DNA from 2 places in the Hafnia sp. CBA7124 genome. Region 2 is predicted to be linked to the other one. Evidence: predicted binding sites of a transcription regulator. Region 2 holds the regulator's gene; the other holds the start of a gene.
The links. The regulator LexA, encoded in region 2, represses DNA repair genes until DNA is damaged. The targets are predictions, from matches to a motif close to TNCTGTATGTACATACAGNA.
Positions count from the first base shown of each region.

Region 1: CPY98_RS09720 (metal-dependent hydrolase) is a predicted target of LexA. The motif match lies at 13,362-13,381, and genes of this name have one in related genera.

Region 1 covers NZ_AP017469.1:2,096,602-2,112,692, forward strand. Annotated here, with positions in the region: gene CPY98_RS09650 (L,D-transpeptidase family protein) at 1-469, shown strand, start outside; gene CPY98_RS09655 (major outer membrane lipoprotein) at 684-920, opposite strand; gene pykF (pyruvate kinase PykF) at 1,223-2,635, opposite strand; tRNA gene CPY98_RS09665 (tRNA-Val) at 3,181-3,257, opposite strand; tRNA gene CPY98_RS09670 (tRNA-Val) at 3,278-3,354, opposite strand; tRNA gene CPY98_RS09675 (tRNA-Val) at 3,375-3,451, opposite strand; gene CPY98_RS09680 (MATE family efflux transporter) at 3,631-5,001, opposite strand; gene CPY98_RS09685 (riboflavin synthase) at 5,302-5,952, shown strand; gene CPY98_RS09690 (hypothetical protein) at 6,005-6,421, opposite strand; gene CPY98_RS20995 (YadA C-terminal domain-containing protein) at 6,485-7,888, opposite strand; gene CPY98_RS09700 (hypothetical protein) at 8,197-8,526, shown strand; gene CPY98_RS09705 (MFS transporter) at 8,638-10,014, opposite strand; gene kdgR (DNA-binding transcriptional regulator KdgR) at 10,237-11,025, shown strand; gene CPY98_RS09715 (L-cystine transporter) at 11,093-12,484, opposite strand; gene CPY98_RS09720 (metal-dependent hydrolase) at 12,730-13,272, opposite strand; gene hxpB (hexitol phosphatase HxpB) at 13,422-14,084, opposite strand; gene CPY98_RS09730 (YniB family protein) at 14,365-14,910, shown strand; gene CPY98_RS09735 (DUF1266 domain-containing protein) at 14,979-16,085, opposite strand.
Region 2 covers NZ_AP017469.1:378,805-394,895, forward strand. Annotated here, with positions in the region: gene citE (citrate (pro-3S)-lyase subunit beta) at 1-874, opposite strand, end outside; gene citD (citrate lyase acyl carrier protein) at 871-1,167, opposite strand; gene citC ([citrate (pro-3S)-lyase] ligase) at 1,164-2,240, opposite strand; gene dpiB (sensor histidine kinase DpiB) at 2,632-4,293, shown strand; gene dpiA (two-component response regulator DpiA) at 4,262-4,960, shown strand; gene lexA (transcriptional repressor LexA) at 5,125-5,733, shown strand; gene dinF (MATE family efflux transporter DinF) at 5,873-7,213, shown strand; gene CPY98_RS01775 (CsbD family protein) at 7,544-7,753, shown strand; gene zur (zinc uptake transcriptional repressor Zur) at 7,946-8,455, opposite strand; gene CPY98_RS01785 (hypothetical protein) at 8,634-8,936, opposite strand; gene CPY98_RS20895 (hypothetical protein) at 9,053-9,214, opposite strand; gene CPY98_RS01790 (TetR/AcrR family transcriptional regulator) at 9,336-9,941, opposite strand; gene dusA (tRNA dihydrouridine(20/20a) synthase DusA) at 10,262-11,278, shown strand; gene pspG (envelope stress response protein PspG) at 11,435-11,656, shown strand; gene CPY98_RS01805 (quinone oxidoreductase) at 11,740-12,726, opposite strand; gene dnaB (replicative DNA helicase) at 12,826-14,235, shown strand; gene alr (alanine racemase) at 14,315-15,394, shown strand; gene yqhD (alcohol dehydrogenase) at 15,578-16,091, opposite strand, start outside.

The sequences.
Region 1 (16,091 bases), 1.7 Mb from region 2:
GGGGTTGTTCGCGCTGCGCCTATCCGCACAGGGTGGGGTTTATCTGATCCACGGTACTAATGCTAATTTCGGTATTGGCATGCGCGTTAGCTCTGGTTGTATCCGCCTGCGTCCTGACGACATCGAAGCATTATTTAAAACCGTTCCAAAAGGAACGCGCGTGCAGATCGTGAATGCCCCCGTGAAAGTGTCGGTGGAGCCCGATGGCAAGCGCTATGTAGAAGTGCACCAGCCGCTATCGCGCACTGAGAAAGACGATCCACAAACGATGCATATTGCGCTAAAACCAGCAGCGAAGAAGTTTGCTGACAGCCAGCTAACCGATCGTTTGGTGTTTGACGAGGCTGTGAAGCGCCGTTCAGGTATGCCGGTGATTGTGAACCATGGTCAGGAAGTGAAATCAGAGCCTGAAACGAACGCAGTGAAGATTACGCAAGCTAAGGCAACTTCGACTAGCGCCACAGAGTAAAAACTCACAGCGAGCGTTGAGCGCAGTCTCACATTATTTAAAAGGGATGCCGCAAGGTGTCCTTTTTTTATTGCTGCGATGTAAGAAGGTTCTGGGCTGATCTTAAAAAAGCGGGCTAAAGGCAAGTCGGCGAAGAGAAGGGCGGGAAAGGGCGGAATTGAGAGATAAAAAAAGGCGCACCGAAGTGCGCCTTTATTACATGACTCAAGAAATATTATTTCTTGTATTTAGTAGCCATGTTGTCCAGACGCTGGTTAGCGCGTGCTGCGTCGTCTTTAGCAGTCTGAACGTCAGCGCGCATTGCGTTAACGTCGTTGCTCAGCTGATCAACTTTGGTGTTCAGAGTCTGAACATCAGTAGACAGTTGGTCGATTTTAGCATTGCTTGAACAACCAGCCAGCATAGTAGAAGCCAGGATTACTGCGCCCAGTACCAGTTTAGTACGATTCATTATAAAACCCTCTAGATTGAGTTAATCTCCATGTAGCGTTACAAGTATTACACAAACTATTTTCTAAAGAGAATAAATTTTTCGTACTAAATCGCTTTATTTTGATCGTTCGCTCAAAGAAACGCCTTCTTTTGCCAAAAGGTTAAAAAAAGGAGAGAAAACAGGTCATTTCTATTGGATTCATCTTATTTGATTTGAAAATTAATTATATTAATAATACGAATTCAAGAGGAAAAAATGCTGTACAAATGTAAAAAAAAAGCGCCGGAAACCGGCGCTTGATATATTGAGAATAAATGCTATTACAGAACGTGCACGGAAGCGGTGTTGGTGGTGCCGCTGGAAACCAGTGCGCCAGAAACCATAACCACGATGTCGCCTTTCTGAGCCAGACCACTTTCAACCGCAACTTCTTTACCGATACGGTAGAAATCGTCAGTAGAAGCGATCTCTTTAACCAGCATAGGAACCACGCCTTTGCTCAGGATCAGCTGGCGAGCGGTAACTGGGTTAGTGGTCAGAGCCAGGATCATGGCATCTGGGAAGTATTTACGAACGGCTTTAGCTGATTTACCACCGGCAGTTGCTACCACGATCAGTGGAGCGTCCAGTTTTTCAGCAGTTTCTACTGCGCCACGGCAAACGGCTTCGGTGATGCGCAGTTTACGGCTGTCGTGCAGAGTATCAATACGGCTCTGCATCACGCGGTCAGTACGCTCACAGATGGTCGCCATGATGCTAACGGCTTCAAGCGGGTATTTACCCTTAGCACTTTCACCAGACAGCATCACTGCGTCAGTACCGTCCAGAATGGCGTTAGCCACGTCGCCTGCTTCTGCGCGGGTTGGACGTGGGTTTTTGATCATGGAATCGAGCATCTGAGTTGCAGTGATAACAACTTTACGTGCACGGTTACATTTTTCGATCATCATTTTCTGAGCGAAAATAACTTCTTCAACTGGGATTTCAACGCCCAGGTCACCACGAGCAACCATGATGCCGTCAGAAGCTTCCAGAATTTCGTCGAAGTTGTTCAGACCTTCTTGGTTTTCGATCTTAGAGATGATCTGAATGTTTTCGCCGCCGTGGGCTTTCAGGTGCTCACGGATTTCCATCACGTCAGAACGTTTACGGATAAATGAAGCCGCAACGAAATCAACGCCTTGCTCGCAACCGAATACTAGGTCACGTTTGTCTTTTTCAGCCAGCGCTGGCAGTTGGATAGAAACGCCTGGCAGGTTAACGCCTTTGTTTTCGCCCAGATCGCCTGCGTTCAGAACTTTACATACCACTTCAGTTTCTGAAACTTCAATGACTTCCATACCGATCAAGCCATCGTCAACCAGAACGGTGTTGCCGATTTTCAGGTCAGCGGCGAAGCCAGGGTAGGTAACAGCAACACGGCTAGTATTGCCGATAACGCTCTGGTCGGTGGTGAAAGTGAAAGTCTGACCAGCGGTCAGCGCAGCGTCTTTGCCGCCTTCCAGTTTCATAGTACGGATTTCTGGACCTTTAGTGTCCAGCAGGATTGCAGCTTTCTTGCCGGTTTTTTCCATAACAGCGCGGATGTTTTTGATGCGCTGTCCGTGTTCTTCATAATCACCGTGGGAGAAGTTAAGACGCATAACGTTCATGCCTGCGGTCAGCATGTTGTTCAGCATTTCTTCGGATTCGGTCTTAGGACCGATGGTGCATACAATTTTGGTCTTTTTCATGAAGTTTAATTTCTGCAAGTTGTGATGGATTGAAAAAACAGAGTGCTCAAGACATTGCCGTGAGCAAGAGATGAAGCCGATAAAACGATGTTGCTTAAAAGGTTAACGTTGCCTAAAAATTTGAACGTCGGTAATCGGGATGTAGAAACACTACTAAGAATAGATGACAGCTGGGGGATGGATGCGGAAAAGTGTTCTCCGCGTTTAAGAATTGATAAGCGCGAAAGCATATATGAGTTGTAGTTTGCGTAGCGACAGATCAAGGGCTGAAACCATTCAATTGAAATGACGTTTCGTATTATACGGTCTTAGTATCGGAAATGACAACGAATTTGCCCAAATCAACACGTGATTAGTTAAAAAAACGCCGATTGCTGCGCAAATGTAACAAATCCATTGCGTTTGTTGCGCAACAAATGAAAAGAGCCTGCGAGCGATATTTAGACTAGCAATGCGTTGATAAAATCAGTAATAAAGAATGATTAGAGCGTTTAGCGAGGTAGGACAGGGATAGGTTTTAGATAGAAGATGATACAGAGATTGAATGGTGCGTCCGAGTGAACTCGAATCACCGACCCCCACCATGTCAAGGTGGTGCTCTAACCAACTGAGCTACGGACGCATCGAAGAATCTCTTAAGAATGGTGCGTCCGAGTGAACTCGAATCACCGACCCCCACCATGTCAAGGTGGTGCTCTAACCAACTGAGCTACGGACGCAACGAAGAATTTCTTAAGAATGGTGCGTCCGAGTGAACTCGAATCACCGACCCCCACCATGTCAAGGTGGTGCTCTAACCAACTGAGCTACGGACGCATCCTGAACTGCTTTGTTAGCACGTAAGCCGTGCCAGACAACGGGGACGAATATTAACGGCACATGACACGGCTGGCAAGGGGGATTGCCAAAAATTCCTCTTAAATTCACACGATTGCTGATGATATGCGCATCTGGGTGAAAAAAACGGCATCTAGGATGCCGTTGAATAAGAGTGATTAACGCGCTGCGCGCTGCAAGATCCACGCGGCTGGCTGATTTTGTAGCCAGCGAATACGTAGCGCCATCATGATGGCGGCCGAGGTTAGGCCGATGATAAAGCCTGTCCAGAAGCCGCTTGGCCCCATTGCGGGTACGATATAGTCGGTCAGCGCCAGCACATAGCCGGTTGGCAGCCCCAAAATCCAGTACGCCGTGAAAGTAATAAAGAAAATCGACCGCGTATCTTTATAACCACGCAGCACACCGCTACCGATAACCTGAACCGAATCGGAAATCTGATAAATTGCCGCCAGCAGCATGAGGTGCGATGCCATGGTGATAACTTCAGGGTTGTCGTTGTAGAGCAGGGCAATAGGCTCGCGGAAGATAACGGTGAAAATAGCGGTACATGCCGCCATCGTCATGCCCACGGCAATACTGGTTCGCGCCGCGACCTTCGCATTTTCTGCCGAGCCTTCGCCTAACCGGTAACCCACGCGAATAGTGGCCGCTACGCCGAGTGACATCGGCAATACAAACATCAGCGAGCTGAAGTTCAGTGCAATTTGATGGCCCGCGACGGAAACGATACCCAGCGGTGAAACCAGCAAAGCGACAACGGCAAACAGCGTTACTTCGAAAAACAGCGCTAAAGCAACCGGCATACCGATATTAATCAGACGATGGATCGTTGCCCACTGCGGGGCTTCCATGCCTTTTTGGCGTAAATCGCGCAGGCTGGATGAATGACGAACATACCAGCGCATGATGAAATACATCACCCAATACACGCTACCCGTGGCCACGCCGCAGCCGACGCCGCCCAGCGCTGGAGCGCCTAATTTCCCGTAGATGAAAATGTAGTTAATCGGGATGTTGACCAACAGACCGATGAAACCAATGACCATGCCCGGTTTGGTTTTCGACAGGCCCTCGCACTGATTACGTAGTACCTGGAAGAACAAATACCCCGGCGCGCCCCACATAATCGCGTGCAGGTAGCCAATGGCTTTGCTCGACAAATCATGATCGATGTTATGCATCATATCGATGATATGTTTGGAATTATAAAGCACTACGATGATTAAAACCGACACGCCAAACGCCAGCCAGAAGCCTTGTCGCACCTGATGCTCAATTTTATCGCGGCGACCCGCGCCGTTTAGCTGAGCAATGACCGGAGTTAAAGCCAGCAGCAAACCGTGGCCAAACAAAATAGCCGGTAGCCAAATGGAGGTCCCAACGGCAACGGCCGCCATATCTGTGGCGCTAACGCCGCCTGCCATGATGGTGTCAACAAAACCCATGGCCGTTTGTGAAACCTGCGCAATGATAACGGGAATAGCCAGAGCTAATAAGCTACGCGCTTCTATCCAATACTTCTGCACGTATACACCTTTTTATTTTAAATGAGAGAGAAAACAGACAAGTAAACGCCTCTTCGCGGAAAGTCCTAAAGAGGGTAACGCGATACTCAGCAATCCGATCGCCGATGTGGCGTCAAACGTGAAGAGTATAAACAGAGAGTGAACGATTCTACCTGCAGATACAGCACAAGAGAATGAAAAGTGTAGTTGATGAGTCGGGTATATGCTGTTTTTTAGCGGCTGGATTTGGTTTTATCTAGGGTTTGCGGCAAACTGCTAGATAATTGTTTTCGAAAAGACATTATTGCAGAGGCATCATTTATGTTTACCGGTATTGTTCAGGGCACCGCTCCCGTCGTGTCCATTGATGAAAAATCAAATTTTCGTACTCATGTAGTTAAATTTCCGCAGGAGTTATTGCCCGATCTTGAACTCGGTGCGTCCGTTGCTCACAACGGCTGTTGTTTGACCGTGACGAAAGTGGAAGGCGACCTGGTTAGCTTTGATTTGATGAAAGAAACGCTGCGCATCACTAATCTGGGCGATGTAACGGTAGGTAGCGTGGTGAATCTGGAGCGAGCAGCGAAGTTTAGTGATGAAATCGGCGGGCATTTAATGTCTGGCCATATCATCTGTACCGCTGAAATCGTTAAAATCCTGACCTCAGAGAACAATCGCCAGATTTGGTTCAAAATGCCTAATCCTGAGCTGATGAAGTACGTATTGCACAAAGGTTTTATCGGTATCGACGGTATTAGTTTGACTATCGGCGAGGTAACGAAGAGCCGTTTTTGCGTGCATTTGATCCCAGAAACACTGCAACGCACCACGCTTGGCGTGAAACGTCTGGGCGACAAAGTGAATATTGAGATCGATCCGCAAACTCAAGCCGTAGTTGATACGGTGGAACGCGTATTGGCCAGCCGAGACGCAGCATTGCAAGTGGCTATGAAAGCTGATTCTGTGGCTTGATCATGTAAAATACGTAGCCGGATGCTGTTTTCACCTCATCCGGCTTTTAACCTTACTTCAAATAGCCTTTAAACTGACGATTCTCCATCAGCGCCACTTTTCCCTTGGTATAAAAAATTACCTGATAGTTTCCCTGTGAATACACCGACGCATCGGCATTTTTTTCATCTAATGCTGCAGGTTTACCATCGACGGTGACAATTCCATCAGCGCCACGCTTGACCGTTACGCCAAAGCCAGTTTTAACAACCGGTTTATGCGTTGCTTGAGCATACTGCTTCTGCGCGTTTTCTAGCGCCTGCTTTTCTGCAGCCGAGTTGATCGCGTTTTCTCTGCTTTGCTCTGCGATATAGCAGGCGTCTTTGCTGATGCCCTGAGACTCACATTTCGCCATGCGGTCTGCTGGGGATGAGCAGCTCGCTAGCAGTCCAACTGCAATGCCAACCAGCAATAATTTTTGTGCTTTCATCATTTCTCTCCACTCATCGGGGATGGGACATCCCCAATACTGTTAATCATAGCCTGTAGATAGTTACCAGCCGACGGATACACCCGCGCCGTAGCCAACGTTATCTTGTGAATCATCAGAGACTGTCAGTTTAACCACGCTATTTGAGGTGGCATGAAATGAGGCACCCACGGCAATGGCGTTCTCATTGTCATAACCACCAACGCCAGCGCCAACGGCAAACTGCTGGTTCTCTGTTACCTGAGGGATATTAGCTTGGGCAAAGGCAGCACTCACTCCTGCCGAGGCTTGTTTCTTATTCTCATCAATACGTGAATCTTGTGATGACTGATGCTGCTCAACCGAATCTAAACGCTGAGCGTTTGCCCTTATTGCAGCGCTGTTTTCAGCGTTACGACGATGGTTTTCAGCAATATTTCTGTTGTCGACATTGAATTGCTGAGCGTCGTATCGCGCTGTGTCTGCCATGCTATTAAGGATAAATATCTGTCTTTTGTTAAGTTGCTTATCCAGTGAATTATCTGTTTCAGTGCTGGTTGTTGTTTTATATGGGGCTGCGGTTGTATTTCTGCCAACAACTTCGGTGGCTGAAGTATTTGGCCGATGCGTTTCACCGTAATAAACCGGTTGGGTAGCGTCAGTTTTAACAACGTATTGCGGAGTGCCGGTATGCTTATCTGCATAGTTAGCAACGGGCGACGTATTCGGCCGATGTGTTTCACCGTAATAAACCGGTTTGGTAGCGTCGGTTTTAATCACGTATTGCGGTGTACCGGTATGCTTATCTGCATAGTTGGCAACGGGCGACGTATTTGGCCGATGCGTTTCACCGTAATAAACCGGTTTGGTAGTGTCAGTTTTGACAACGTATTGCGGCGTGCCGGTGTGCTTATCGGCATAGTTGGCAACGTGCGACGTATTTGGCCGATGCGTTTCACCGTAATAAACCGGTTTGGTAGCGTCGGTTTTAATCACGTATTGCGGAGTGCCGATATGCTTATCGGCATAGTTAGCAACGGGCGACGTATTTGGCCGATGCGTTTCACCGTAATAAACCGGTTTGGTAGTGTCAGTTTTGACAACGTATTGCGGAGTGCCGGTATGTTTGTCTGCATAATTCGGATCAGGCTGTGCGACAGTTTGCTTCGCTATTTCTGCCTCATCAGATTCAAACTGCGGGATCCAGAACGTCTGCAAATCATAGTTGTGGCTATCGAGCAGATTATGGGCGGTCTGATTGCTGCTGCCTATGTTGGTCGTCGGTGAGTCAACAAAGGTGGCTTTAGATGCTGAGGAATAGTCGAATAAGGGGTCATTAATTTTATGATTGTCGAGTACCCATCGTCTGAAGGCGATGGCCTCCGCTGATGAACCGCCTAGTGCGTCAGTTAAGGTTAAACTAGCATTTGCTGCGCCAGCGATAGAGAAAGTAATAGCCGCAGCGATAAAAGTTATTTTGCGATTCATAGATAGATTAACCTAAAAATAAATATGTTCGTTATGGTATTTAAGTAAGCGTTATATTGTTCCTGTTAGAGTGGAATTTATGTGCATATAAAAATCCTATCAATACTTATTTTTCATTCAACAAAAAGATAACAATGTTTTTTGTTCTTGTTGAGTTCATTTATATGTTCTCATTAAGAGAATTTGGTGTTCTTGGTACTGGCAAGTTATTGTATCGATGAGATTCGTTAAGATGAAAAACTTTCAGGATCATCAAGGGTTTGATAAAATAGTAAAACCAGATTTTTAACCTATTAGGAACAAATTTAGTGAACGAATTCACTCGAATTTTTAACGATTTAGACATAGATAAGACCGAACTGACGATGTTGCTTAATACCCCTCGGAACACCATTTTCAACTATCTAAAGGGATCGGTAACTAATATGCCTGCCAGCGCGGTTACCTTGATTACGCTTTTGGCATTTATTAAACAGCATCATCCAAGGGCATTTGAGGAGTGGGGAGAGGTCACGCGCTACAACAAGAATCAGGAAAAAAGGGACGGAAATACGCTGTCGCTGTTCGATATCATCAATGACGAAGTGCTTTTGCAGGGTATCGTTCGCCACGGTGAACTGAGAGGATTCATCAAGTAAGAAGAGTCACAACCGAGCTGATAAGCATCAAAGCACCCCATTGCGTTGTTTGGCGATGATTCTTATCATTTTGGTAGGGAACCCATCAGGGTTCCCTTTTTTATGCGTATTTTACTGAGAGACTGGTTTCGGTTGGCGAATGCGTAAGCTGCTGACAATCGCGGCACAAAGGGCAAATAGGGCACCCAGCAGTAATGATGAGTGCGTACCCAGATCGCCAAACAGATTGAACATCAGCGCCACCAGCGCGGCTCCGCTGGTTTGCCCCAGCAGGCGAGCAGTGCCTAGCATCCCACTGGCACCACCGCTACGATGACGCGGCGCAGAAGAGATCATGGTGTGGTTGTTCGGTGATTGGAAAATGCCAAAACCCGCACCACAGAGTGCCATTCGCCAGATTATATCGATGTTCGTTGGATCTGAAGGCAGCAATGCCAGCGACAGCAACCCAATGGCGAACAGCATTAAGCCAATACTCCCCAACAGCCCAGCGTTAAAGCGCTCAAGCAAACGCCCAGCAATCGGAGCCATTATCATGGTGGCGATAGGCCAAGGCGTAAGCAGTAGACCGGTCATCACTTCCGTTTTGCCAAGTACCGTTTGCAGGAAAAACGGTAACGAAACGAATGCCAGCATCTGTGCGGTGAAGGAACATATCGATGTACCTACCGACAACGAAAATATTGGAATGCGCAATAGATCGACGGGCAGCAATGGGAATTCTTGATTGAGCTGGCGGCGCACAAAAAGGGTGCCCACGATTAGCATAATGATCAGCTCGCCTAACAACAAAAGGTTGTTTTGACGCTGAGCAAAGCCGCTAATGGCAGAAATCAGTAGGCCGAAGGTGAGTGCGTTAAGCAACGCGCTGTAGCCATCGAATTTTGGCTTACCCACTTTGGGTGGATTTTCTGGCAGAAACTTCATGCCGCAAATAAAGGCGGCAATGCCAATTGGTACGTTAACGGCAAATAACCACGGCCAGCTACTGACGGACAGGATCGCCGCCGCTACCGATGGCCCCGCAGCGGCAGAAACCGCGACGATTAAGGCGTTAATTCCCATTCCACGCCCGAGAAAACGTTGAGGATAGATTAAACGCACCAGCGCGACGTTCACGCTCATCACCGCCGCCGCGCCAAAGCCTTGCAGCACTCTGGCGAGGGTGAGTGTCCAGAGTGAATCGGACATCGCGCAACCCAATGACGTCACACTAAACACCAACAATCCGGTAAGGTAAATTTTGCGGTAGCCAATGATATCGCCCAAGGACGCCAGCGAGAGCAACGAAATGGTAATGGCGAGCTGGTAGGCGTTAACAATCCACACCGACGTTGCGGCAGAGGCGTTAAGATCGCGGGCAATAGTAGGAAGGGCGACGTTAGCAATAGCGCCATCAAGTACCGCGACGGTGATACCGAGTGCAATGGCTAAAATTGCGCCGTATCGTTGAGGCAGTGGAACGCCATCAGTTGTGGTTGATTTCATTCGGCAACAATCGTTAAGAGTTTATTAGTCAGTGGCGGAACTATAACTTTTATTACCACTTGAGACTACCGTCACATTTAGCTTTGTTTGTAACAAAGGATCTAGCGTGCGGAAACGGTTAACCACCTGATTACCCTGTTTAACAGGCTGTATTTCGGTAGCTGTTCCTTTTATAATGAAACATAGGTTCGATTTAATCATCTGATAGGGTAAAGAAATACAATGTCAACAGATATAGATAAACAACCCGATTCGGTCTCTTCTGTACTTAAAGTGTTTGGGATTTTACAAGCGCTCACCGAAGAGCGCGAAATAGGCATCACTGAGCTGTCCCAGCGCGTCATGATGTCGAAAAGCACCGTCTATCGTTTTCTGCAAACCATGAAGTCTCTCGGCTATGTTTCGCAGGAGAGTGAATCAGAGAAATACTCACTCACGCTCAAACTGTTTGAACTGGGCGCGCACGCTTTACAAAACGTCGATTTAATCCGCAGCGCTGATATTGAAATGCGTGAGCTTTCACGTTTAACCCGTGAAACTATTCACCTTGGCGCTTTGGATGAAGATGGGATTGTCTACATTCATAAAATTGACTCAATGTACAACCTGCGTATGTATTCGCGTATTGGTCGTCGTAATCCGCTGCACACCACCGCGATTGGTAAAGTGCTGCTGGCTTGGCGCGATCGTAGTGAAGCAGAAGAAATCATCAGTCAGATTGAGTTTAAGCGTAGCACCGATAAAACGATCCTCACTCCAGAAGCGTTGCTGGCGGCGCTTGATGTGGTGAAAGAGCAAGGCTTTGGTGAAGATATCGAAGAACAGGAAGAAGGGCTGCGCTGTATCGCTGTACCTGTTTTCGACCGCTTTGGCGTGGTGATTGCTGGGCTGAGTATTTCATTCCCTACGATCCGCTTCTCAGAAGATGCTAAACACGAATACGTGAAGATGCTGCATACCGCAGCGCGTAATATTTCTGAGCAGCTGGGCTATCACGATTATCCGTTCTAATTAATCGCGGATAGGAAATATAAAAGGGAGCCAATGGCTCCCTTTTTTGTCTATTAAGCGAGCTTACTTACTGATGTGCCAGCTCGGCTTCTTCTTCAGAATCAAACACGCTCTTATCCGTTTGACGTAGGATTTGGCTGGTGATAGTGCCTGCCGCCATTGAACCATTCACGTTCAACGCGGTGCGTCCCATATCAATCAGCGGTTCTACAGAGATAAGCAGCGCCACTAACGTAACCGGTAATCCCATCGCCGGTAAGACGATCAGTGCGGCAAATGTTGCACCGCCGCCAACGCCCGCAACACCTGCGGAGCTCACGGTGACAATACCCACCAGCGTCGCAATCCACAGCGGATCGAGCGGGTTAATCCCGACGGTTGGCGCAACCATCACCGCCAACATTGCGGGATAAAGCCCCGCACAACCGTTCTGACCAATCGTAGCACCGAAGGATGCTGAGAAACTGGCGATAGATTCAGGTATGCCGATACGGAGGGTTTGTGCTTCCACGTTCAATGGAATGCTGGCCGCGCTAGAACGGCTGGTGAAGGCGAATGTCAGAACCGGCCAGACTTTGCGGAAGAATTTTATTGGGTTAATGCCGGTGAACGACAGCAGTAAACCGTGCACCACAAACATGATCGCCAAGCCAAGATAGGACGCAACCACGAAGCTACCTAGCTTGATGATGTCGTGCATGTTTGAACCAGCAACCACCTTAGTCATCAGCGCCAGTACGCCGTAGGGCGTCAGCTTCATGATTTGGCGAACTAATTTCATTACCAGCGATTGTAAAGTGTCGATAGCGGTTAGAACGCGCTTACCTTTAACTTCATCATCTTTCAGCAGCTGCAGCGCCGCGGTTCCCAAAATTGCCGCAAAAATAACTACGCTGATAATAGACGTAGGGCTTGCGCCGGTTAGGTCGGCAAACGGGTTTTTAGGGATGAACGACAGCACCAGTTGAGGAACGCTCAGATCCGAGACTTTGCTGGCATAGTTGGTATTGATTGCTGCCAGGCGTGCGGTTTCTTGTACGCCTTGAACTAAACCTTCCGCCGTTAAGCCAAACAGGTTAGTCACAAACACCCCAACCAACGCCGCAATCATTGTGGTGAACAGCAGAGTGCCGATAGAAAGGAAGCTGATTTTTCCTAGCGATGACGCATTGTGCAGTTTAGCCACGGCGCTCAAGATAGACACGAGTACCAGCGGCATGACGATCATTTGTAGCAGCTGTACGTAGCCGTTTCCAACGATATTAAACCAGCTAATTGAATCTTTGAGTACCGGATTGTCTGAACCGTAAACCAGCTGCAGCCCTAAACCAAACAGGACACCCATAAATAAGCCCACTAAAACTTTTTTAGCGAGGCTCCATTTTGTACGACGTGTCTGCGCCAGCAGCAATAATAATGCTACAAACACCAGCACGTTAATCACGAGCGGTAGGTTCATCCCAATCTCCATCCCATTTCTAATATATGTTTTTATACGTTTCTGCGTGCCCTAAGGACGCCGAGGCCTCGTTGGGCTCGTGCGGCCTATGCTAAAACGTGATTATCTTAATCAATGCTATATATGCTAACAGCACCATACGCGTGATGCTTATATCCAAAATGAATTTATTATAATTTTTGCAGCGAGTTTGTGTGCTAAACAGTCAAAACGAAGGGTTTGTAACCAAAGCAGTGTGATTTGCATCATAATTTATGACTTACGTATCTGAGCAAATCGTAAAAAGGCATTAAATCGCCGCCCCAATAGAGGGCATAGCCGACAAGAGACATGCACAAGATCCGCTCTAGCTGATTGCCTTTCTGAGAATTGAGTATCGGTAACCGGAAACGCCATCGAATGGGCCACAGTAAAGGAACACCGGCGGGGGTGAGCATATCGGCAAGCAGATGGCTTAGGTATCCGATCACCATGGCGTGCATGGCATCGACGGGTATTCCCAGATAGCTCGGCATTTCACAGTTCAACAGAAAAATGCCGCCGATGACCGCCAGCAGGCTATGTGTAAAACCGCGATGGCCAAACATGCGGGCGATAGGTGACGACAGCCATTTAAGACGCTGGCCAAGCACCGATTTTGGGTGGTCGATATCTGGCCATAGGCAGGTGAGTAACGCGCCGGGGATGATATGCCACCAGTCGCCATGGGCGAGCGCAGGCGTCAATTCCGCTTTTTTAGCGAAAATGGCACAAGCGACAGAAAAAATAAGATGGCCTTCCGCCGTCATGATAAAACTCGCCGAGGGTACTGGTAATTTATCCAGCATATCGGAGTTTTCGCAGGAAGCAAGAGGTGACAGCGTAACAGATGACTGTTTGCTGTATAAATATACATAAAACGGAGCCTAAGGCAGGCTCCGCATGGTTTTAACGATGATTAAGGCTGAATATTCGCCGCAGTGAGCTCGTTAAGATTGTTTAATTTCACATCGGCTAATGCCCAACGAGGATCGTTAATATTTTCCGGCGCGGGCACAACAATAGAACGCATACGGGCCGCTTTAGTGGCGATCATGCCGTTAAACGAATCTTCGAGTGTCACGCAGTTGAGAGGATCAACGCCAAGCTGCTGAGCGGCGTTCAGATAAACTTCAGGATGCGGCTTGCTATACGGTAACGCTTCCGCTGAAACCACGGCGTCGAAATAGTGGCTGATGCTAAACATCTCTAGCACTTCATTGAGCATATAAAGTGGAGACGCAGAGGCTAAACCGATTTTCATTCCCTGCTGACGACACAGTTTTAGCGCATGTTCCACACCGGGCAGCAATGGTTTAGTTTCACGAACCAGTTCAATGACGCGGCGAATGATGCGCTCTGTGACTTCTTCTTGGCTGGCACCTTGCCATGGTGTGCGTTGGTACCACAGCTTCACCACTAAATCGATACGCAGACCTAAGGTTTCAGGAACATCTGCCGCAGCAACGTCGATGCCTAATGAGGTAAATACATCGTGTTCTCCCTGAGTCCACAATGGTTCAGAATCTATCAGCAACCCATCCATATCGAAAATTACGGCTTCAATGCGACTCACAGGCATTCCCTCATCTATGTGGTTTCAGACCGCCTGAACTGATGTTCAGCGTCATAACTTTATTTGCTGTGGTTACTCTAACATTCGCGCTGCTTTTGGTTAAGCCAGTTATACTAATCTAGCCTAAAGTATCAGCAAACCTGACCAATCAATTCAATCAGTTGAGATTGCGGTGAGGGAAACAGCCACGTAAACTGCCGTTATTCAAGGCGATGATTACGCATATGTACCCGTCATATTTCAAGCGACTTAAAGTATGACGGGTATTTCACATTAAGGGGATGGCATGACCTACCAACAAGCCGGTTGGGTTGCGGTGGCAAAACGGATATTCGGTTGGATAGTTTTTATTCCAGCGCTGCTTTCAACCACGGTGTCGATACTTAACTTTCTCTATCAGCATAGCCAAAAGCAAGAAGGGCTTAATGCCGTCATGCTCGATTTTGTGCATGTGATGATTGATATGGTGAAGTTTAATACTCACTTTCTGGATGTGTTCTGGTTCAATTCACCGCAGCCGGTATTAGGGCAGGGATTCACCGGCGGCAATATTATGTTTTGGATCATCTACTGGCTGATTTTCGTGGGGATGGCACTGCAAGCCTCGGGGGCTCGCATGTCACGGCAGGTACGCCATATTCGCGAAGGTATCGAAGACCAGCTGATTCTAGAACAGATGAAAGGAGCAGAAGGGCATTCGCGTGAAGCGTTAGAAAAACGCATTGTGCTACCGCGTCATACCATTTTCCTGCAGTTTTTCCCACTGTACATACTGCCAATTATCGTGGCGGTGATCGGGTACTTTATTCTCAAATTGCTGGGTATGCTGTAAGTGTAAAAAGGGGCATGCGTTGAACGCGGCCCCTTTTCGTATTATTGGTACTAGTCAAATTCTATTCTTTATTGCCACATTTCGTTCGCGCTTCTGTCAATTCGCTGATGCATTCTCTTATTAGCCAACAGCCCAAATCCTGTAAGCATGTCGGGTGATAACTCAATGCCAGAAGGAGAAGGCCAGCTCAGTTTTGCGATCGGCCAGCGACAGTATTTTTTGTAGCCATTAAATTGATCTAAGCGAAACTTTGCTATTTTGGGGTTGTTACTCCAGAAGGCATTCCCTAACCGATAGTTGGTATAGAAGTCATCAAAGCTTGCAAATATTTCATAGACGAAATCTGCGGTCTTCAACAGATCTTTCCACGCTTGTGACTCGTCAATCAATCCAGCGCTAAACGCATTGCGGCTCATGACGATTCCACGCCACAGATCAAACCCCCACAGTAAAGCTGGGGGGCGGTTACCAGAGCCTGAATGCAAGCAATCAAGAACATCTTTGGGGGTTACGCCAATTAATTCCGCTAAATGCTGCGATAATTGCTCTGACTTTTTGACTGCTTGAGCAGCAAATAAACGCGAATGCATGCCATTATGCAGCCTTTGTAACATCTTATGATAATCCTGCGCGGTCGCGATCCCCCAGTCATTATCAAGGAGTTGGAGATAACTGCTGGCAGAGGCAAGGGGAAAAAGATTGTAGTGATAGTCATCGTCTTTAACACGCGCCGCCAGCGGGTAATATTCCAACGTTTCACTCCAAAAGCCACAATCATAGAGCTGCACGATATCCAGCCGCAGAGCTTGTCGCTGGGACTGCGCCAACGGAACAAGACCCGCGTGCTGATAGTAACGACGTTGCTGTTGTGCTTGTCCGCTAAGTGTTCGATAAATAATTGCGTTGGCTAACAATAAGCAAATGAGCGTCATGCCCCAGAGGAATAGTGGCGTACTATGTTGCTCTGAGGGTGAAGTGATATAAGCATCAAAATAAAAATGGAGCAAAAGTGCGGTTCCAACGCACGCCCCCCCAAAAAGAACCCTCAGTTTCCATTTAAGTTGTGGTCTGAAACGCTTCAACTTTTCTTGGCCGGGATGATTTTGCCCAAAAAGGCTATTCCCAGCGCCTGGAAATCCTCGCCAGTTTGGGTGATTTTGCAACAGTTCCTTCATAATGTG
Region 2 (16,091 bases):
ACAGAACCAAACGGGCGCGCTCAATCACTGGGCTATCAACCATTTTGCCGTTCAGTGAAACAACGCCACGCCCTTCACGTGCAGAAGCTTCTGCTGCTTCAACGACGAGTTTCGCGTGATTGACTTCCTTTTGAGTTGGGGCGTAAAGGTTGTGCAATAACTCAATTTGGCGTGGGTTGATCAATGACTTACCGTCAAAGCCCAGCTGTTTGATATGCGCAGCTTCGCGCAGGAAGCCTTCTTCATTGTTGGCATCGGAATAGACGGTATCGAAAGCCTGAATGCCTGCGGAACGAGCGGCTTGCAGAATTGAGCAGCGAGCGAATAGCAGCTCAACGCCTTCAGGTGAACGTTCGGTGCGCAAATTACGCACGTAGTCTTCTGCACCCAGAGCGATACCGATTAAACGTGGAGACGCGTGAGCAATCGCCACCGCTTGAGTAATGCCCTGAGCGGATTCAATCGCTGCCAGAAGACCAGTGCTGCCGACTTCGCGACCACATTCGGCTTCAATACGGGCAATTTCGTTTTCGATATCAATGACGTCTTGAGCGGTATCTGTTTTTGGCAGACGTACGATGTCTGCGCCACCGCGAACCACGGCTTCTAAATCAGCTACGCCATATTCAGAATCTAGCGCGTTGACGCGCACGATGGTTTCGATGTCTTGGTACAGCGGATGCTGCAATGCGTGATAAACCAGACGACGAGCGGCATCTTTTTCGCGCAGAACCACGGAGTCTTCGAGGTCAAACATCAGTGCATCGGCGTGATAGATAAAGGAGTTGCTGACCATTGCTGCGTTTGCGCCTGGTACAAACAGCATGCTGCGGCGAGTGCGAGATTTACGCTCTTGAGCGATACGAGAAGTCATGCGCGTTCCTCCCAAGGCAGGTTTTTCACATCGCTGGCACGTACCAGCAGAGTTTCCAAACGGGCGCGCAGGATGCAATCTAGAGCACCTTTGTCGTCAACAACGAGCTGAACGCCGCTGATATCATGGCGTGTGAGGATTTCCATAACGGTAGCGCGGATCGCGTCGCCGAACTGTTTCTCAACGCTGCTGCTGATTTGCAGATCAATCTCGGGTGTGTCGATAGGCGCTATTCGCACCATCACATCGCTAGACTCCAAAGTGCCAGCGACGGCTGCTTGGGTTATTTTCATTTTTCACCTGTTACTAATGCGGATTCCTGTGGCCGGTCCGTCACGTTTTCTGAGCGAGGAACGAGCAGGCGTTGTAAATAAGCGCGGGTCGCTTCAGGCACTAAAGGCGCGATGGCCGGAAGATCTTTTTGCACCAGCAGTTTGCGTACCCACGAGGCGGAGATCGCGGTGTCGTGGTATTGCAAACGCTCAATTTCCACCAGTTCAATCGGTGGTGCGGGTAGAGACGGAGTCTCCAGCCAGTGGCGCATGTCACGGTTGTATTTGGCTGTCACCTGACAGTACGGTTCGGTACCGACGAAGCGATGGGTGATCCCCAAGGCCGGAGCCAAATACTGACGAAAAATTTTAAGGTCGATCTCGGTGTAACAATCGTCCACGACGCCCTGTTCTTTGATGAAGTAACAAGGGAACGTCGCGCGGGAAATGATGTATTCCGAGCCGCGGTGTACCGTTAAGTTCTTAATATCAGAGGTACCGGCACGCACCAATTCGAGGCGATCTTCATAAGGGAAGCGCGAAGTATCCTCTTTGACCAAAAACAGGTGCAGCCAGTCGCATTGCGCCGCCGCCTGCTGAACCAGATAACGGTGCCCGTTGGTAAACGGGTTGGCATTCATAACGATGCTGCCAATTTTATTGCCGTCGTGGCGCAGCGTAGTGAGATAGCTAGCGTAGCGCTGAATACGTGTGGCGCTGTTTTCCATCAGCACCATGACGTTCGGTACGCTGGTGACGGTATAAAATCCGCACTGCTTGAATAACGCTTCGTTTTGGGTTTTTGTGTATATAAATAAATGAGTGCAGTGTTTTTCATACGCCAGATTAATTAATTCTGTGGCGAGGGTGAGCGCAAGCCCTTCACCGCGAACAGATTCACTGATAGCAACACATTTAATAATATTCCCCGCTATCCCACCGCAGGCGATTAGCTGGTCATCACGGGTGACGGTTATAAATACTTCCACCGTGGAATCAATGCTCAGGCCATTTTCTCGAAGAAAATGAGCGATGACAGCGATCTTCTTATTTTCCGAACGCTTAACCTGAGAAAATACGGTATTACCAAACATAGAGTTTCCTGTTGCTTGCCGCATGCGTGCAGTAGGATCACAATTGTTGTGATTTGTTGCATATTAATAACGTTTTATTTTCAATTGCTCGGCGCAACGCTTTAATCTTATTCGTATATATTTTTGCGTTGACGGAGTGATCGTAAGGAGTATTAAGGCGGGAAATCTTGACCTATTTCACAAAGAGTTATCAGAATTAAATAGACTTAATGGTTTTTATTTCCTTAATTATTTTTATTTGCATAAATAACGTGGTTTTTATTTGTTTAATTGATTTAATCCGTAGAATCTGCAACGATCTAATCCATAGTGGGTAGAAAGTAAGGAAACATATTCATTACATTTCCCTGATGCTAGCCCATCTTTTCATCGTAAAAAAGAGGAAATATCGATGTTTGGCAAACCAAATGTTAAAGAGTTTAGGTTTTTTAGCCGCATCGCATTTCCTTTACGAATATTTCTTTTATTACTTCTAGTCTCAACATTATTGGTTGCCGCGCTGGGGAAATATTTATCCGCCTCTTTTGAAGATTATCTCAGTAATCATGTCCGTGATATGGCTATGAATCAGGCCAAAATCATTGCTTCAATTGATAGTGTTGTCACGGCGGTGAAAAATAGAGATACCAAACGTCTTGCTATCATCGCCAATAAATTAGGTACCGGTTCGGATTTTGACTATGTTGTTATCGGGGATAAAAATTCTATCCGCTTATATCATCCTAATCCGGCCAAGATTGGCCTTCCAATGCAGTGGAGCAAACCCGGTGCACTGGAGCGTGGAGAAAGTTATTTCATTACCGGTAAAGGCTCTATCGGTATGGCAATGCGCGCGAAAACGCCGATTTTTGATGAGCAGGGCAAAATTATTGGCGTTGTTTCACTGGGCTATTTGGTCAGCAAAATAGATAGCTGGCGGCTAGATTTTTTACTGCCTTTAGCGGGCGTGTTTGTCCTGATTCTGATTATCTTGATGTTGCTATCGTGGATGTTTGCCTCGCATATTCGTCGGCAAATGTTAGGAATGGAACCGCGCCAAATAGCACGCGTGGTTCGCCAGCAAGATGCGCTGTTTGGCTCCGTGTATGAGGGACTTATTGCGGTCGATCCCGATGGCTTGATTACTGCGATCAACCGAAATGCGCGCAAAATGCTTGGGTTAAGCTCGCCGGGAAGACAATGGCTGGGAAAACCTATTGAAGAGGTTGTTGATCCTGCGGGCTTTTTCACGGAACAGATTGAAGAAAAGCGGCAGGATGTGATTTGCACGTTTAATGGCTTGAGCGTCATTGCTAACCGTGCGGCCATACATTTCGGCGATGAGCTATTGGGTGCCATTATTAGTTTCCGTAGCAAAGACGAAATTAGCACGCTTAACGCCCAGCTCACGCAGATAAAACAGTATGTTGAAAGCCTGCGCACGTTGCGCCATGAGCATCTTAACTGGATGTCGACGCTCAACGGACTGTTACAAATGAAAGAATATGATCGTGCGTTGGCAATGGTAAAAGGTGAGTCACAGGCGCAGCAGCAGCTGATTGATAGTTTAAGAGGTTCTTTTGACGATCGTCAGGTTGCAGGGCTGCTTTTTGGCAAAGCGCAGCGCGCTCGTGAGCTGGGGCTGACGTTTAATTTGGTTGAAGGCAGCCAGCTACGTCAGTTGCCTGAGGGTCTTGATAGCACTGAGTTTGCGGCTATCGTGGGTAATCTACTCGACAATGCTTTTGATGCTAGCCTGAAGAATTCGCAGGGTAATAAAACCGTCGAGCTGTACCTTAGCGACGAGGGCGAGGATGTGATCGTGGAAGTAGCCGATCAAGGATGTGGCGTTCCTGAGTCTTTACGTGAGGCTATTTTTGAGCAAGGGGTAAGCACCAAAACAGAAGACGCCGGTGAGCATGGCATCGGACTGTATCTGATTGCCAGCTACGTTGGCCGCTGTGGTGGTGTGATTACGTTAGAAGACAATGAACCTTGTGGAACTTTATTTTCCGTATTTATTCCGAAAGTGAAAAAGACTTATGACACAACCAATAACGATTCTGATTGTTGAAGACGAGACTCCGCTCGCAGAGATGCATGCGGAGTTTATTCGCCATTTCCACGGCTGTGGTCAGGTATGGTTGGCGGGAAATCTTGCTCAGGCCAGAATGATGATTGAGCGATTCAAACCCGATTTGATCTTGCTGGATAACTATTTGCCCGATGGCAAAGGCATCACGCTATTGCACGAATTAACTCAGGCGCGTTTCCCTGGTGGTGTGGTATTCACCACCGCGGCAAGTGATATGGATACGGTGTCAGAGGCGGTGCGGTGCGGCGTATTCGACTATTTAGTGAAGCCGATTGCCTACGAGCGCTTGGGGCAAACGCTTGAGCGCTACCATGTACGCAAGCGGATGCTTGCTAACAGCGATAGCGCCAGCCAGCGTCAGATTGATGATATGTTCAATGCCTATGCACGTGGCGAGCAGAAAGAAGAGTTGCCAGTTGGCATTGATGCGTTGACCTTAGATAAGGTGCAGAAGTTATTTGCCGATCCGGATGCGCGTCATACCGCTGAAACCGTTGCACAAGAGCTTAAGCTAAGCCGAACAACGGCACGGCGCTACTTAGAGTTTTGCGCGGGCCGCCATCTGATTATGGCTGAAATTGTGTATGGAAAAGTTGGCCGCCCACAGCGAACCTATAGAGCGCCAGAAACGGCCAAAAATGGCTGATGAATGGGCTGATTATTGATGGGTAGCTGGCTGAAAATACAAAAAACACATGCTTAATGCCGATCAGATGCGCTACGGCTCAATCTTTATGTATTTCACGGTTTCAAAATGGTCGCTACCTGTATATACTCACAGCAAAACTGTATAAACAAACAGGTGGTGGAATGAAAGCACTTACAGCCAGACAGCAGGAAGTCTACGATCTGATTCGTGACCATATTGAACAAACTGGCATGCCGCCAACCCGCGCTGAAATTGCTCAGCGCTTGGGATTCCGCTCTCCTAATGCGGCAGAAGAACATTTAAAAGCGTTGCAGCGTAAGGGCGTTATCGAGATCGTTTCCGGCGCTTCTCGTGGTATTCGTCTTTTGATGGAAGATGAAACGGGCCTGCCTTTAATTGGCCGCGTGGCAGCCGGTGAGCCCCTGTTAGCGCAAGAACATATTGAAGGCCATTATCAAGTGGATCCTGCTTTGTTTAAGCCAAATGCAGATTTCTTACTACGCGTTAACGGCATGTCGATGCGCGATATCGGCATTTTAGACGGTGATTTGCTGGCCGTGCATAAAACTCAGGATGTGCGTAATGGCCAGGTTGTGGTTGCGCGTATCGAAGATGAGGTGACGGTTAAACGTCTGAAAAAACAAGGCAATATTGTTCAGCTGTTGCCAGAAAACAGCGACTTCGAGCCTATCGTTGTTGACCTGCGTGAGCAAAACTTCACGATCGAAGGTTTAGCGGTAGGCGTTATTCGCAACGGCGACTGGATCTAAAACTTCGCCTGTTGTGTTTGACATCACACCGATAGATTAAGCCCCTTAATTGGGGCTTTTTTATGCGGCATATTTGTTCATGACTGCAGCCTCTTTGTGTTGAGATAACGGATAGCTCATCTGGAATGAATTCAAAAAAATGAAAATGCTTACACCAACCGATAAGGCGCTGTGGATCCTCGCACTACCGATGATCCTTTCGAATATCTCTGTTCCGCTATTAGGGCTAGTCGATACCGCGGTGATTGGGCACTTGGATAGCCCTGTTTATCTTGGTGGCGTAGCCGTTGGCGCGATGGCGACGTCATTCTTATTTATGCTGCTGCTGTTTTTGCGCATGAGCACGACGGGACTGACTGCGCAAGCATTCGGTGCAGGGGACAAAACGGCGCTGGCTCGTGCGTTGGTGCAGCCGATGCTCTTAGCGTTGCTGGCAGGGTTCGCTATTATTGCGCTGCGGCAGCCTTTGATTAACGGCGTGCTGCGAATTGTTGGCGGTCATGAGGATGTGCTGGAGCAGGCTCGTCTATTTATGCAGATTCGCTGGCTTGGTGCTCCTGCGACGCTGGCAAACCTTGTTATTCTTGGCTGGCTGTTAGGCGTTCAATATGCCCGTGCGCCGGTTATATTGCTGGTTGTGGGCAACGTTATTAACATCACGCTGGACCTGTGGTTTGTTGTTGGGTTGGGCTGGAAGGTGCCTGGTGCAGCAAGTGCCACGGTGATTGCCGACTATGCGACCTTTTTATTGGGGCTCGGTCTGATTTGGCACGTGATGAAACTGCGCGGTCTGCATCTGGAATATTTCCGTAATGCGTGGCGTGGGAACCTTCGCCGTCTGTTGGCGTTAAATCGCGATATCATGCTGCGTTCTTTGTTGCTGCAATTATGCTTTTCATCGCTGACGATTCTGGGTGCCAGAATGGGAAGTGAAGTGGTGGCGGTGAATGCGGTACTGATGAATTTGCTGACGTTTACCGCCTACGCGCTAGATGGTTTTGCTTATGCAGTGGAAGCCCATTCAGGGCAGGCCTATGGTGCACGCGACGGTCGTAAACTGCAGAAAATTTGGCATTCTGCCTGTCGGCAGGCGGGTATTGTGGCGGTATTTTTTGCCATGTTATATGCCGTATTTGGCCAACAAATCATCCAGATATTAACCTCGTTGCCAGAAGTACAATCGTTGGCATTACACTATCTGCCATGGCAAATTGTTTTACCACTGCTGGGCGTATGGTGTTACCTGCTGGATGGCATGTTTATCGGTGCGACGCGCGGTGCTGAAATGCGCAATAGCATGGCCGTTGCCGCTGCGGGGTATGGTTTAACACTGTTCACGCTCCCTTGGCTGGGTAATCACGGTTTATGGCTGGCTTTAGCGGTATTTTTATCGTTGCGCGGACTTTCATTATGGATTGTCTGGCGACGTCATTGGCGGGAGAGAACTTGGTTCCCTGTCAATAATGTTGAATTAAATTAGGTTGTTATAGCGTTAAGCAATGAGGGCAATGTGATAATTCCGATAGTTTTCGCATTGCCCTAAAATGGCGCGCTATTAATATTTGCTTACATTCTAACTGATAAAAATTATTCTCCGCTTATTCCCTGTTTTTTCTCTGCTTTTATGCCTTTTTGCGAAGATTTTTTATTAAATATTATCGATTATCTAGCTGAAAATATTTTTATGCTCAGTATCCGCTAGTCTTAATGGTGAACGTTAACTGATGCCTCACATCGCAATTGTGATTAATTCAATCTAGTACAGATGTGTGGGGAATATATTCCATTACATAAGTGATACGGAGTTATTATGAATAAAGATCAAGCGAGCGGTAACTGGAAGCAGTTTAAAGGCACAGTGAAAGAAAAATGGGGCAAGTTAACCGACGATGATCTTACCGTAATCGAAGGGAAACGCGATCAGCTGGTAGGTAAAATCCAGGAACGCTACGGCTATCAGAAAGAAGCCGCTGAAAAAGAAGTTAAAGCGTGGGAAGATCATAATAAATATCGTTGGTGATATTTAAACTTGCTTGCCTAAATAATCACTCTGCAAATACGCATTATAAATAAAGAACGGATACGAATATTAAAACGGGAAATACTCCATTATTGATATTCCTTTATTAATAATGTGCCACTGCTGATATTGATTGCAGATGATTAAAAAGAGAGCCGCAGATGCGGCTCTTTTTTATGCGTTATTTAAACGCTATTTTTTCTTTTTTGGTTCGGAATGATCGTGATGACATGTATCACGATTATCGCAAGACTCAATTTTCCCACAGTCTCGACATAAACCATGCGCTTCTACCACGCTATGCTGCAGTGAGAACCCCGTCAGCGCGGCGAGCTTTTCTAAATGTTCCTGCACATCCTGCGTTGTTTGCTCAGTCACCTGCCCACAGCGATGGCAAATAAATAATGCAGACGTATGGCTAGGCTCTTCGATGTGATGACACATTACGTAGCTATTGGTGGACTCCACTTTGTGGATGAAGCCTTGTTCTAGCAAAAAGTCGAGAGCGCGATAAATGGTCGGCGGCTTAGCCTGTGGCTCAGAAACACGTAGCAAATCCAGTAAATCATAAGCACTGATAGTGCCTTTCTGGCAGGCCATCAGACGCAACACCTCCATTCTTTGCGGAGTCAGTCGAACATTGCGTTGCAGACAAATCTCTTCTGCCTGTGCGAGCAGTCGCTCTAACGAGGTTGTGGTCATGATGTTTTGCTTCCGGCCAAGCCAATAGGGTGCCGTTATTTTAACATAGTTATACTCGTCATACTTCAAGCTACATTTTGTTAGCAGTGTTTGCTTAAAACCCAAAATAAAACGGGCTGACAGGGGATTCCCGTCAGCCCGCTTTTACTTAAGGCTGCAGTGGCAAATATTCAATCTGTTATTTGATTTCAGACTGATGCGCATAGGCGTCGCCGTTATTCAGATTATTGATAACAGTTGCGCGTTGATCTTGTGCACTTAGCTGTGAAAATGTTGCGCTACCGTGGACGGTAGAACTCGCGATACCGGCTTCATGCAGTTTTTGTTTAGCCATCATCTGATGAGCGTAAGCAGAGCCGTTACGGTTTGAGTACGCTAAGGTACTTTGTTCTGCTGGGCTGAGGTCAGAAAATGATTGAGCAAAAGCTGAACCAGTTAGAGTAAGAGCAACGATAGCAGACAGTAAAATTGAAGTTTTCATGATTTTCTCTTCTTTAAATTTTTTGCAGTAGGTCAGGGCACTCGGTGGTGGCTCACTGACCTACTTTGCAGGATTTAATAACAAATTCAGTTCTGTATGGCACTGGGCAATGCCGATTATTTATTGATAGTAATTTGATGAGCTTGAGCACTACCGTTGTTCAGATGATTGACAACGGTTGCGCGCTGTTCACTTGCGGTCATATCAGAAAAGCTTTGTGCAAAAGCAGAACCCGCAAGGGCTAGAGTCATTAGTACGGTCAAAGTAATAGTTTTCATGGTGTCATCTCGCTAAATATGTGATCTAGATACTGATTTAATAGACCAGTCGTCTAGTTAAAGGGTAAAAAATAATGCCAAACGTTTTCACGCAGGCATTCATTGTGCTGCGATTGTCTCTTTAAATGGTGCCGGGCTTCAGCAAGCGTTCCGTACGCTGCATGGCTGAAACAAACGGTGCATCAGATCTGTTGACCTTAGCCCGTAACGCTGCGCCTAACCATAAAGAGTATAGTGAATCTGCGAGTAGTTCGGGGGATTCTTCAATCACCAGCGACCCTTCTTCAACGCCAGACTCGATACTCGACTGCAACTGGGCGATGACGCGTGTGATACCAGAATCTAATGCTTCACGCATGACCTCTGATAAATCACTGACTTCACCTGCCAGTTTTACGACTAAGCACTTACTGTGGCATACCGTTTCACAGCTTTGCGTCATCCAATGTGAGAAATAATCTAACAAATGCTGACGCTGTGTCTTTTGCCCATCCGAAAACTTCTCTTTCAGCATTATTACGTAATCGCTGAAATAACGGGTAAGCATAGCTTCACCAAACTTCTCTTTAGATTTGAAGTAATGGTAGAACGAACCTTTTGGTACCCCTGCGGTAGCCAGAAGCTCATTTAAACCCATCGCCGTAAAGCCAAGGTTTAAAATCAATTCTTCACCCACATCTAAGATGTGTTCGCAGGTGCTGTTGGTCGTGCTCGTCGTTTTGTTCATGTGAGTTACTATAGTAGACCGGTTGGTCTAAGTCAATAATCAAGTAAATCTGTGAACCAGATCACATGTGTATGGATTAGTTTACACACAGGGTAACGCTAGCCACAGTCGCTAATGGCTGTAAGAGTATCTCAGTTCTGCCGAAAAATCAGGTATCTCACGTTTTCTAAAGCAGAGTGCTTGAGCCTCTGGCCGCTTGGCATGAGCGCGGAAGTCTGTGGGTTCAGCTCAAATTCACGGTATACTTGCCTAATACCCACGGCGATGCTGTTTTTTCTAGGCGCCGTATCTGATTCAAACTGACTGAAATCCTGAGAATAATGACCCAAAACGCCAATAATCCTTCTTCTGCTATGCCATTCAGCCAGAGCCGCTTTTCTGTTGCGCCGATGCTGGATTGGACCGATCGCCATTGCCGCTATTTTCATCGCAAGCTGACTAAACAGACCCTTTTATATACCGAGATGGTGACGACGGGTGCCATTATTCACGGCAAAGGTGACTATCTGGCTTATAGCGAAGAAGAGCATCCGTTGGCGTTGCAGCTGGGAGGAAGCGATCCTGAAGCTCTGGCGCATTGTGCGCGTTTGGCTGAGCAGCGTGGCTACGATGAGATTAACCTCAACGTAGGCTGTCCTTCAGATCGCGTTCAAAATGGTCGTTTTGGGGCTTGCCTGATGGGCGAAGCCCAGCTGGTTGCCGACGGCATTAAAGCGATGCGTGACGTGGTTTCTATTCCTGTTACCGTGAAAACGCGTATTGGCATTGACGATCAGGATAGCTATCAATTTTTGTGCGATTTTATCGGCATAGTTTCAGGCAAAGGCGAATGCAATAGCTTTACAGTTCATGCGCGCAAAGCATGGCTCTCTGGCTTAAGTCCGAAAGAAAACCGTGAAATCCCGCCGCTCGATTATGAGCGTGTCTATCAGTTAAAACGCGATTTTCCTCATTTAAATATCGCCATCAACGGCGGCATTAAAACGCTGGAAGAAGCCAAAATACATCTGCAGCATTTAGATGGCGTGATGATGGGGCGCGAAGCCTATCAAAGCCCAAGCATTTTAGCGCATGTCGATCGCGAGTTATTTGATCCTTCTGCCGAAGTGCCAAACAGCATTGATGTTGTACGTTCTTTGTATCCGTATATTGAACGTGAATTGGCTAATGGAACCTATCTGGGCCATATAACGCGTCATATCCTCGGTATATTCCAGAGCATCCCCGGCGCTCGCCAATGGCGTCGTCATCTGAGTGAAAATGCGCACAAGGCGGGAGCAGGCGTTGAAGTGGTTGAAGCTGCTTTGCAATTTGTTAGCCAGTCACGTGGTGAATAAAACTAAAATTTAGTAAAACTCATCAGGCGCTGTTGCATAAGCTGCAGCGCTATCTTTTAAAATCATATAGTTACGTAATTTCTATTCTTGGCATGATTCTTGTAAATCACTGAGTAGTCGACGGTATCACCGTTGTATTTCACTCAGGAGATCACCATGTTGGAAGTCCTCTTTATTCTTGGCTTTTTTGTCATGCTGATGGTGACCGGAATTTCAATTCTCGGCATTATCGCCGCCGTGGCCGTTGCCACACTGTTCATGCTGTTTGGTGGCCTGTTTGTGATGGTCTTTAAACTGCTGCCGTGGATTGCTTTGGCTATTGTGGTGGTGTGGATCTATCGCTCCATGCAGAAGCCACAGACGAGGCGTTATTATTAATCGTTGAGTTGTAACCCCCTCCCAGCCTCCCCCTTCGCAGGGGGAGGGGCCGATTGCCCTTCTTTATTTACTAAGGAGGGCTATTACTCTGGTATCAATAAACTCGATCCCTGTGTTCCGCGACTTTGCAGGGTTTCGTGCGCTTTTTTGGCATCCGCTAAAGCAAATTTCTGCGCATCGGGTACATCCACGTTAATCGCGCCGCTGGCGATCAGCGAAAAGAGTTCGTGACTAGCGCTGAGTAAATCCTGATGGCTGTTGATGTAGCCGTTGAGAGAAGGGCGCGTGACATACAACGAACCTTTCTGGTTTAAAATTCCCAAATCCACGCCGGTAACGGGGCCTGAAGCGTTGCCGAAGCTCACCATCAGGCCGCGTTTTTTCAGGCTATCGAGTGAGGCCAGCCAAGTGCTTTTCCCCACCGAGTCGTACACGACGCTGACTTTTTCACCTTGAGTCAGCTCGGACACGCGTTGGGCAATGTCTTCGGTTTGATAATTAATGGTTGCCCATGCCCCCGCCTGTTTGGCGCGCTCTGCTTTGGCATCGGAGCCTACGGTGCCAATCAGTTTGGCGCCGAGCGCTTTTGCCCACTGGCAGGCGATTTGGCCGACGCCACCGGCTGCGGCATGGAATAAGAAGATTTCACCCGCTCTGATTTCATAGGTTTGACGCAGCAAATAGTGCACGGTCAGGCCTTTTAAGAAAGCGGCGGCACCTTGTTCAAAACTAATGGCTTCGGGAAGCAGCGCAACCTTCTCGGCTGGCACGTTATGAACGGTGCTGTAGGCGCCGAGCGAGCTTTGCGCATAAACCACGCGGTCACCCACTTCAATGCTGGTTACGCCTGCGCCCACTTTTGTCACGACGCCAGCCGCTTCGGTTCCTAGACCTGACGGAAACTGGGGCACTGGGTACAGTCCGCCACGAATATAGGTGTCAATGTAGTTGATTCCGATTGCTTTATTGCTGATTTGTACTTCGCCAGCCGCGGGATCTTTTGGCGTAAACTCTACATATTCAAGAACTTCTGGCCCGCCGTGGGCGTTAAACTGGATACGTTTTGCCATCGTCTTTCCTCAGATGCATAGTGTCATTGTTATAATCGAAAATCGGGCACATTCAGGTATACTGACGCGTCTTTCATTAACAGGTAAAGCATTCCCACTATGGCAGGAAATAAACCCACCAACAAATCAAACGAGACCCCGCGCGACAGGCAGATGGAGGGGCTCAAGCTACCACCACATTCGCTGGAAGCGGAACAGTCCGTGTTGGGCGGGTTGATGCTGGACAACGAACGCTGGGATAACGTGGCAGAACGTGTCGTCGCCAACGATTTCTACAGTCGTCCACACCGCCTCATCTTTACTGAAATGCAGCGCTTGCTAGAAATGAGCAAGCCTATCGACCTGATCACGCTGTCTGAATCATTGGAGCAGCGCGGTGAATTAGAGTCGGTGGGCGGATTTGCATATCTAGCCGAGCTGTCGAAAAACACCCCAAGCGCGGCAAACATCGGCGCTTATGCGGATATCGTGCGTGAACGTGCGGTAGTTCGCGATATGATCTCGGTAGCCAACGAGATCGCCGATGCGGGCTACGATCCGCAAGGCCGCAGCAGCGAAGATTTGCTGGATCTGGCCGAGTCTCGCGTATTCCAAATTGCTGAGAATCGTGCCAATAAAGACGAAGGGCCAAAAAGTGTCGATCGTATTCTTGAACAGACGGTCGCGCGAATTGAGCAGCTCTATCAGACGCCACATGATGGTGTGACTGGCGTTGATACCGGCTATCAGGATCTGAACAAGAAAACCGCTGGTTTGCAGCGCTCTGATTTAATTATCGTGGCAGCACGTCCATCGATGGGGAAAACCACCTTTGCGATGAACCTGTGTGAAAATGCCGCGATGACGCAGGATAAACCGGTGCTAATTTTCAGTCTGGAAATGCCCGGCGAACAGATCATGATGCGTATGCTGGCTTCCTTGGCTCGCGTCGACCAAACCAAAATTCGTACCGGTCAGCTAGATGATGAAGATTGGGCGCGAATTTCAAGCACCATGGGGATTCTGCTGGAAAAACGGAACATGTATATCGATGATTCCTCCGGCCTAACCCCAACGGAAGTGCGTTCACGCGCACGCCGTATTTTCCGCGAGCATGACGGCCTTAGCCTAATCATGATCGACTACCTACAGTTGATGCGGGTTCCGTCTTTGTCAGATAACCGTACCTTGGAAATCGCAGAAATTTCGCGTTCACTCAAAGCGTTAGCGAAAGAGTTGCAGGTTCCGGTCGTGGCGCTGTCTCAGCTTAACCGCTCCTTGGAGCAGCGTGCTGATAAACGCCCAGTTAACTCTGACCTGCGTGAATCGGGCTCAATTGAGCAGGATGCCGACTTGATCATGTTTATCTATCGTGACGAGGTCTATCACGAGAATAGTGATTTAAAAGGCATTGCGGAGATTATTTTGGGTAAACAGCGTAACGGCCCAATCGGTACGGTTCGCTTAACCTTTAACGGCCAGTTCTCACGTTTCGACAACTACGCAGGCCCGCAGTACGATGACGAATAATTGAACGAGCAGCAGCTCTAAGCGCGTTCAGAAGTAGGTGTATTTATTAACTCATTTGAGAAATCGGGAAGGAATAGAAATGAAAGCGGCAACCGCAGTCATTGATCGCCGCGCTCTGCGACACAACTTTCAGCAAATTCGTCAATTTGCGCCGCACAGCCGACTGATAGCCGTTGTAAAAGCCAATGCTTACGGGCACGGGCTTTTAGAAACTGCCAAAACGTTAAAAGATGCAGACTGCTATGGCGTAGCGCGTATCGGTGAAGCGCTGAAACTGCGTTCAGGCGGTATCGTAAAACCTATCCTGATGCTGGAAGGTTTTTTCTCTGCCGATGATTTGCCGGTTTTAGTCGCCAACAATATCGAGACGGCCATTCATAGCGATGAGCAATTGCAGGCTTTAGAAGAGGCCGATTTAGAGCGCCCGATTAAGGTCTGGATGAAACTCGACACGGGCATGCACCGTTTGGGCGTGCGTCCAGAGCAGGCGGAAGCTTTCTATCAGCGTCTTTCCAACTGTCGCAACGTGGAGCAGCCCGTGAATATCATGAGCCACTTTAGCCGTGCGGATGAGCCTGAAACGGGAATGACTGAAGCTCAACTGGCCTGTTTCGATGCATTCGCTACGGGTAAGCCGGGCTTGCAATCCATTGCGGCTTCCGGCGGTATTCTGCTGTGGCCTCAGTCGCATCGCGACATGGTTCGTCCTGGGATTATCCTGTATGGCGTATCGCCTTTAGCGGAGCCCTATGCCGATCACTACGGTTTACAGCCGGTGATGACGCTAAAATCTAGCCTGATTGCGGTGCGCGAGCACAAGGCCGGTGAGCCTGTTGGTTATAACGGAACTTGGGTCAGCCAGCGTGATACGCGTTTAGGCGTGGTCGCGATTGGTTATGGCGATGGTTATCCACGCAGTGCGCCGTCGGGAACGCCTGTGTTGCTGAACGGCCGTGAAGTACCGATTGTTGGCCGCGTATCTATGGATATGATTTCAGTCGATTTAGGCCCTGAAGCCAAAGATAAAGTGGGCGATGAAGTGGTGCTGTGGAGCGCTGAACTACCGGTTGAGAAGATTGCTAGCTATACGGGGATCAGTGCTTACGAATTGATTACCAAGCTAACTCCACGTGTGACGATGGAGTATGTCGGCGAATAACTGCTAGGCTGGCCCCTCCCAACCTCCCCCTTGTCAGGGGGAGGAGCCGATCGAGTTTCTCATTGGAAGTCGGTTTGCTTCCTTCTTACTAAGAAAGAGTCGAACGAGTTTTTCATTGGAAACCAGTCTGCTCCCTCCCCTGCGAAGGGGAGGACTGGGGTGGGGTCAGTCTTTCAGTTATTTTTACAGCGACGCTTCGTAAATCTTACGGCTATCTTCTAGCGTGATATCACTGTTTTCGCCCAGCGCAGTCATGCCGTGCTCTTCCAGTTTTGCCAGCAGGCCTGGGATGGAGCTGGCATCAACGCCGTAATCTTTCAGATACGTTTTAATGCCCATTTCTTCGAAGAATTTACGCGTAGCAGCAATCGCGGCATCAATGCGCTGTTCTTCATTACCTTCACGAATATTCCATACGCGCTCTGCGTATTGCAGCAGCTTAGCGTGTTTCTGTTGGCGTTTTGCTTGCAGCAGAGAAGGCAGTACCACGGCTAAGGTCTGTGCGTGATCCATACCGTGCATCGCAGTCAGTTCATGACCCAGCATATGCGTTGCCCAGTCCTGTGGTACACCAGCACCGATCAGGCCGTTCAGCGCCATAGTGGCACTCCACATAATGTTGGCACGAACATCATAGTTTTCCGGTTCGGCTAGCGCACGTGGGCCTTCTTCGATCAGGGTCAAAAGCAGACCTTCT